Regions from separate parts of the Bacillus sp. P4_D3 genome, predicted to be linked through region 2. Evidence: predicted binding sites of a transcription regulator. Region 2 holds the regulator's gene; the other holds the start of a gene.
What was found. The regulator LexA, encoded in region 2, represses DNA repair genes until DNA is damaged. The targets are predictions, from matches to a motif close to CGAACATATGTTCG.

Region 1: AC1DTM_RS17745 (Y-family DNA polymerase) is a predicted target of LexA. The motif match lies at 2,546-2,559, and genes of this name have one in related genera.

The regions. Positions count from the first base shown of each region.
Region 1 is NZ_JBFUIN010000223.1:127-4,888, forward strand. It holds gene AC1DTM_RS17730 (hypothetical protein) at 309-638, opposite strand; partial or broken gene AC1DTM_RS17735 (ABC transporter substrate-binding protein) at 698-1,030, opposite strand; gene AC1DTM_RS17740 (DUF3967 domain-containing protein) at 1,753-2,361, opposite strand; gene AC1DTM_RS17745 (Y-family DNA polymerase) at 2,606-3,871, shown strand; gene AC1DTM_RS17750 (YolD-like family protein) at 3,868-4,218, shown strand; gene AC1DTM_RS17755 (hypothetical protein) at 4,240-4,410, shown strand.
Region 2 is NZ_JBFUIN010000218.1:27-3,736, reverse strand. It holds gene AC1DTM_RS17610 (bifunctional metallophosphatase/5'-nucleotidase) at 1-181, shown strand, start outside; gene AC1DTM_RS17605 (DUF896 domain-containing protein) at 222-461, opposite strand; gene AC1DTM_RS17600 (YneB family resolvase-like protein) at 507-1,163, opposite strand; gene lexA (transcriptional repressor LexA) at 1,305-1,919, shown strand; gene AC1DTM_RS17590 (DUF4097 family beta strand repeat-containing protein) at 2,023-2,823, opposite strand; gene AC1DTM_RS17585 (DUF1700 domain-containing protein) at 2,827-3,369, opposite strand; gene AC1DTM_RS17580 (PadR family transcriptional regulator) at 3,362-3,685, opposite strand.

The DNA of each region.
Region 1 (4,762 bases), on a different contig from region 2:
TTATAGAATAAAAAGAACCCATTTGAATTAAGTTACTCAAGTGGGTATTGCTTCACAATCCGGCCCGATTCCTGAACAAGAAAAATCCTGCATTTCATATAGGATTTTTGATCAAACTTTTTTACAAACGGTATAACTTTATTTAAAACGGTACATCTTTTTTATAAACGATACGACTTTCTTCCAAATCCACAACTTCCCCCATTTCGGGTATTTGGGCAAAAACACCCTATAAAACCTAAAAAAAAGAACCCTTCAAGTCATGAAAGAGTTCTTTTTGTTTATCTGTATTTAAGAATGCAAGTTACTTAGTTATTTCTTGTTATTCTGGAGAAAAAAATAACTAACAATGTAATCCCCATTCCTAAAATCATTGATATCAATATTGCTAAATCATGTAATACATAGAATGTTAATAAACTCCATAATCCCAAAGTTAAAAATATTAAGGTTAAAAACAAATTTGGCTTACTGTATTTTAATTTTTTCACATACAGCAGTAATAGCATTATAGGAATAGTATAGATAACAAACATGAAAATGTCTTTTTGATCATCTGGATTCCTAATATCAAAGCCCATTACAATGATTACCACTAAAGCAATCAACATAAACGCTATTTCCTTTATTTTTTCCACATTAAACACTCCTTTTTAAAAAAATTCCGAATTTTTTACACAAATATATAATAACATATTGACCATTTTGCATCCTCTCTGAGATAGAATGTGTATGTTTTTTTATCTTCGCTTACATCATATGTTTTAGCCACACCAGGAATCGGTTTATTGCCCTCTCCAAGCATATATAACCCCTCAAACACGTTACGCATAACATTCATTGATTCTCCATCAGTCGCCTTTGTTACATCCATTGTTGGAATTTCTGCGATATATGGAAAATGAATGGATTGTTTATCTGCCACTTTACCATTCGCCTTATTTTTCTTATCCTTTTCCACACTACAAGCTGTTAGTAATAAACTAGCACTTATAATCGTTGTAATAACCGTTGTAGTTTTCCCTCTCATTTTTTCTCCTCCTATATATATAAGATACTACCTATTCTATATTACTATATTAAATAAAATAAATAACCATCGATAACAGTTTGTACATTCATTACGGTACGTGAAATTACAATTGAACCACCTTCCGCTACATCTCCTTTAATGCTGATTGTCATACACATATGTATGTTTTCATTATTCTGAATTTAATTTTGTTAAAATTCGTGATTTAAAACCTACAAACTAATTTAACTCTGTATAACCCCCCATTGCAATAGTTGGTTCTATTTTTTTATTGCCTAAACTATGGGGTGCAATAGGTTGACTGTGAACTTGCTGCATTTTTAAGTCCAGGCTATACTTCAAGTGAAGGCGAGGTGAAATATACAAATGGAAAATTTTATTCTAGTACTTGTGGTGATTGCATTAGCCCTACATTTAAAATACGAAGAGTCTATCGCTCCATATTTCTCTATAACTTCAGTCATAACATTAATTTGTTATATCATGTACACGAATGATATAACAAATATTTTAGCATTGACTCTTTGTATTATATTAAATGGATTAGCTCTATGTTACGACTTCAAAAACATGATTATCAGTATTAAGAATTACGTAGCTAATTAATAGTTTTCATTAAAAATATCGTTAATTAACACACAATTAACGATATTTTATCTAAAATAATTTTTTACTTACTTTCGTAATTAATCTAACCGCCCACAAAGAATAGTATAAAATTATAAATCACCCCAAAACTTCCACCACGATTTCTTTTTCGCTGCCGCTACTTCTTCCTGTGCTGTTACAATAGTACTTTTCACATCTTGAATTTCTCTAATCACTCTCATAAGGTTTTCATCTCTTTGCTCTAACCTTTTTTCTATCCTTTCTTCACGTTCCTTCCTATCTTTCATATCGTCTTCAATTAACTTATTCCTTTGATCTATACGATCCCCTAGTCTCTTTTCCATTTCTAACAAGTTCGCTTGCTGCACCTTATTAATTTCTTCTATCATAGCGCTATATTGTTGTTGAAATTGATACTGCATTTGATAAGGTATTGCATCTGTCCCCTGGCTTTCTTCCTTCTTATTATCGATTCCAAATTGCTTTGCAATCATTTTTGCTGCTTTTTCTAAGGTCATACCATCCTGCTTACTCAACTCTACTAACTTTTCAATAAGTAACACATCAAACTCTGTATATTCTCTTCTTCCTCGACTATTCTTTTTTGCATCATATCCTTCACGCTCAAGAATATCTGAATACTTTCTAAGCGTGCTGCCACTCACTCCTAAACGATTATAAACCTCATTAGCGGTGTATACTATCTCCATTTCTGCCATAGCGCTACGCCACCTCCTATAAGAAAAATTCAATAAATGAGGAATAATACCTTTAATAATCAATCGACGAAGCTCGTACTGTCTTTGCTGATTTTTGTCGTTCAAATACCATCAATATTATTTCACCATGTTTTTCTCCGGCATAACTTTACTTCATAAATAATAATTAAAAACCCCTTCATAAAGAACGTAAGTTCGTATATAATAAGAACGTGCGTTCTTATTATATTAAGGAGGAATAACGGTGTATGATTACTCAATTTTTCCAAATCGAATTATTTTATGCGTAGATCTTCGTAGTTTTTATGCCAGTGTGTCGTGCATCAAGATGGGCTTAGATCCCCTGCAAACCAAATTAGCTGTAGTTGGTGATGTTAACCGAAGTGGTTCAATTGTCTTAGCTGCCACTCCGCCATTAAAAGCGTTGGGACTTAAGAAGATGGCAAGGAGCTACGAGATCCCTCGCCGTAAAGACATACTTATCGTTAATCCAATTATGGGAACTTATATTAAATGCTCAAATTACATAACGAAACTTGCTCTACAATACGTTCCTATTGAGGATTTCCACCAATATTCCATCGATGAATTCTTCATGGATATTACGGATAGCATTCATCTATTTGCTAATGATCCATATGAATTTGCTTTAAAGTTCAAACGTGAAATTTATGAGCATACACGCATTGAATGTACAATAGGAATTGGGCCCAACCCATTGATGAGCAAAATCGCATTAGATGTGGAAGCAAAGAAAACCAAAGACTGCATAGCATATTGGAAATACGAAGATGTACCCATAAAATTATGGTCGATACGACCACTCAATAAGTTTTGGGGGATTTCGAGCAAAACAGAAGCAAAGTTAAATCGAAAGGGAATACATTCAATCGGAGACTTAGCACAATACCCACTCAAGTACTTAAAACAAAGTTTCGGGGTCATTGGCACAGAAATGCACTTACATAGCAACGGCATTGATTTTAGCCGTATTTCAGAAAAATACGTACCCGCAACAACTTCTATTGGTAAAAGCCAAATACTTATGCGTGATTACACTATAGAAGAGTTTCCAATTATTCTCCTGGAACACATCGAAGAAGTTTGTTATCGGATGAGAAGGCAAAACAAACTCGCTCAGACACTCCAGTTTTCTATTGGTTACAGTAAAAATTACGCTGGTGGTTTTAGAAAAACTCACACTATGAACCGACCAACCAATTTAACAATGGATATCTATAATGTTTGCACATACTTTTTACACGAGTTTTATACAGGCGAACCCATTAGATCCATTAACGTTTCTTTAACTAACTTAATCAATGAAGGCGAAGAACAAATTTCTCTTTTCGATAACATCATACAACGAGAAAAAGAAGTGAAATTGACTAAAGTAATGGATGAAATACGTACTAAGTTTGGTAAAAACAGCATATTAAGAGGGATTTCTTATACACATAGCGCTACAGCAAGACACAGAAATACATTGTTAGGAGGGCATCGAGCATGAATCATACAAATATACCAAGAGGACGAGGAATGGTAAAGTTCAGTCCATTTTCTGCAATGCCTGAACAATTCGAAGGGATCAAACAGATTATTCAAGAACAATTAAAAGTAGAAAAGCCAGTGTTAGATGAACAACAAATAGAAGAAATAGGGAGAACATTAAATGAAGCCCTACATACAAAGCAAGAAGTAAATCTATGGTACTACAAAGACGGTTGTATATACCATGAAATAATGGACATCCAAAAGATTGACCTGTTTAAAAAAACAATCATTACTACCGATGCATTTCGTTTTCAAAATAAGTTTGACCTGGATGACATTGTTGATTGTAAATTACATAATTAATATCAAAAAGGAGAATACAGTATGAATGTAATTCATTTTGAACAAGCAAGAAAAAGAAAAATGAAAGAACTACAAATGACGACAAAGATACCTATTGTTGAACGAATTTATAAAGTGGGTGGAGAGGTAAAGTTTGATGTATCTGGTGAAAAGGAATTACCTAAAACATTTCTAGAAAAAGATGTTACCTAAGAATAGGCGTGTTAAATTTTAGTGTTGATAAAACAACTGAACATTAGAGAAACCTTTTCATTTCGAGGTTTCCCTATTTTCTTGAATAACTAAGATTGTCTTATGATTGAATCTTGTTCTCCAACTCTTGGATTCTCTTTTCTAACTTTTTGTTTTTTTCCATTTCTTGATAAACGAGTAAAAAAGATAAACTCCCCATACAAAAAGCAAGCCATTCCATATTCGCACCCCCAAACTATACAATCATGAGTTAAACGAGAAATAGCCTAAGAGTCGAGGGTATGTCCTTTCCCTCGCTATTCCACACTCTGGATACTCGTTACAACGTTGTTATAGCATATATGATAATCCA
Region 2 (3,710 bases):
AGAATATGACGTTGTTATGAATAATTATCGCGCAAGTGGCGGAGGGAACTTCTTTATGTTTCAAAATAAGCTAGTAGTAAAAGACATACCAACAGATATGTCTGAACTTATCGCTAACTATATATCGAAGCACAAAAGGATAGAAGCAACAGTCAATCACAACTGGAAAGTTATTAAATAACGAATTTAACAAATAAAAAAAGATGGGCTATGCCCATCTTTTAATTTAATTTTGCATTCTCTTGCTTTTTTAAAGCTTTTAATTTCGCCGGTGTAACATCCGTTCCTTCTTCGTTAACGACTTTAATTCCTTTTAATTCGTTTAACATATTTTGACGAAATCCTTTTAAATATTGTTCACGTAGCGATTGGCGCTCACGTTGTTCTTCTTCAGTTAAGCCTTCAGCTTTTGCTTTTTTCGCTAAGAAGTTAATGCGTTCAATGAGTTCTTGACTTGGCATCTCGAATCCCCCTTCTACTCAAAACTGATTATTATCATACAATAGTTAGTCCTCTTTATCAAGCAATTGCTTTGTATATTCTACATACCTTCGATGTACAGTTGCTTTTGAAACATCATGACCAAAACCACGAAGTGTTGCTGCAATTTCTTCAAAAGTTAATTCATTCCGGCGTAAACGTACAATTTCCTCAATTGGCACTTCTTTTTTCTCACGTCCTATACTTAAATGACGATTTTTCAAATTATTCTCTGGACGAAATCCTTTCTCTACCGCCCTTTGCATGCCACGTTTAATTTTTAAATTGTGGATCTTTCTTTGATACTCTTCAACAATCCCTATTATATTTAGCACCATCGAATCAGAATCTGAAAGCTGTAATTCACCACTATGCGTGTGCGTATAAACTTTTATCCCCTCTTTATGTAAACAATGCATTAATGCAATCTTTGCATTTCCTCTACCAAGACGCGTTTCATCTTGTATAAGTAGTACATCAACTTGTTCATCTCGAATTGTATCTAGCACTTCTAATATGCCATCACGTTCAATTGTATAACCGCTAGCCTGCTCCTCAATTACCTTTGTAACATCCATTTGATAGCGCTCAGCTAAATGCAATAATTCATCTTTTTGACGCAATAATGATGTTTCTTGTTCTTCTTTTGTTGTGCTCACACGTGCATAAATAATTGCATTCATTTTGAACCCTTCTTTCTCACTATATCTTCCTTATAGTGTATCATAAATTTGCCTTTCGTTCGAACTTATGTTTGTAGAATGTTTTTTCGCATGTTATACTTAATAATAAGAAAAATGAAAGAAAACGAGGTGTTAGAAAACATGGAAAAGTTAACGAAACGCCAGCAAGACATTCTCGACTTTATTAAGTTAAAAGTACAAGAAAAAGGATATCCGCCTTCCGTACGTGAAATCGGTCAAGCAGTCGGCCTTGCTTCTAGTTCTACAGTGCACGGACATTTATCACGACTAGAAGAAAAAGGATATATTCGACGCGACCCAACAAAACCACGCGCAATTGAAATTTTAGGTGACAACCGAATAGAAACACAGTCAGTAATTCAAGTTCCAATCGTCGGAAAAGTTACTGCCGGTTTACCGATTACAGCAGTCGAAAGTGTAGAAGATCACTTCCCACTTCCAGCTAGTATCGTTGCTGGAGCAGATCAAGTGTTTATGTTACGCATTTCTGGAGATAGCATGATTGAAGCTGGTATCTTTGATGGTGATTTAGTTGTTGTTCGCCAACAACAGTCTGCAAACAACGGTGAAATTGTAGTTGCTTTAACAGAAGATAACGAAGCAACTGTTAAACGTTTCTATAAAGAAAAAGATTATTTCCGTCTACAACCGGAAAACTCTTCACTAGAACCTATTATTTTAAAACAAGTGTCAGTTATCGGAAAAGTAATTGGCGTATATCGTGATTTACATTAAAAATAATAAAAAGAAGATAATTCCCTTATTTATATAGGTAATTATCTTCTTTTTATATTTTGATAGATTTCCGTTCATTCAAAAGAATGCGTTTCATTCATTATTAACGCGTTTCAATAGTAACATCTCCAGCAGCGGTTTTACCGCTAATCTTTTTACTACCATTACCAATCGTTATATTTTTATTGTCTTCATTAAAAATTGTCACGTCTCCAGCAGCGGTTTGCCCAGTTATAACTGCATCTTGTGGTTTTTCCAATAAAGTAATATCTACATCTCCAGCAGTTGAACTTGCCTCTAAATCATATTTAGAATCATGATCAATAATATCTATATCCCCACTAGCCGTTTTTGCTGTTACTTTCCCTATTACTTTTTTAAAATTTACCTCACCAGCTTTTGTAGACCCCTCCACACTCTTTGCTGTTACATGTTTCAAATCCACTTCTCCGGCGAGTGTTTCAACACTTACGCGGTCACTTTTCACATTACTTATTTCTATTTGTCCAGCGGATGAATTTACTTTTATCTCTTGATAAGAACGTTCTGGTACAAATATAGTCAATGTAGGCGTTTGAAATCCGAAATTGTAAAAGGAAAAATTAAATGAAACACCTTTTTCTATTTCCCCTATGACTTTTAATGTGTCACCATCTTCAGCAATACGAATCTCCTGTTTACTTACGTCTCCTGTTTGCTTTACATAAAAAGAGGAATCAGGCGATTTTTGGACAACAATATCTCCAGCATCTAACTTAACTTCCACATTTTTTAGCGTTTCGTTTTTAATAACTTCTTCCTTATTTCCTTTCTCTACAGTTTCTACTGCTTTCTTATATGTTTGTGAAATCCCTATTACTCCAATAATGATACAAGCGATAGCTACTAATAATATTTTTTTCATCATCTACTCCCCTTTTATCATTTTGAAGTTCCATACTACATAGCGTACACATAATCTTTTAAACCACTTCGTACTATAATAAGCTACAATACATAACAACAAACCTACTCCAACAAACGTTATACTAACGAAAAGATCCAACCATATAAAAGTACCCATAAATACTTTTACAATAACGAAAAATGGTGTCACTACACTAGCAATACCACCGACCCAAAAGGAAAATATAAAAGCTATAATTGCAATTAATGGGCCTAACACAATAATAAAATTAAACAAACTAAGTCCAACCGCTGCCAGGACAGCTCTTGTTACATTCGAAGTCGATGGATCTTTTTTCATCTCATCAAAGCGATACAAAGCAAGCAAGTCTTTCGCAATTACTTTCGGAGAACCAAGCCCCTTTATTATTTCTGATTCAGTTTTCCCCTCTTCCATCCCAAACTGAAAGTGCTCTTCATAATCAAATAAAATATCTTGTCGCTCTTCTTCTGGTAACTTTCTAAGATGACTTGATAATTCTTTAAGAAACTGTTCTTTACTCATCCCATTCCACCCCTTCAATAATTTCTTGAACACCTTTAGCAAAATCACGCCACTCCGTCACTAACAAATGAAGTTGCGTCTCCCCTTGCTCTGTTAGTTGATAATATTTACGGGGCGGTCCTTCCGTGGATTCTTTTAAATATGTTTGAAAATATTCCTCTTTCGTTAAACGACGTAATAGCGGATATACAGAACCTTCCGATATTAAAAATTTATTTGAAATTTGCTGAACAAGTTCATAACCATAACAATCCTTACGTTTTACAAGCGCCAATACACACAGTTCTAACACACCTTTTTTAAACTGAACGTTCAAGGACAATCCCCCTTTCTTATTTCAG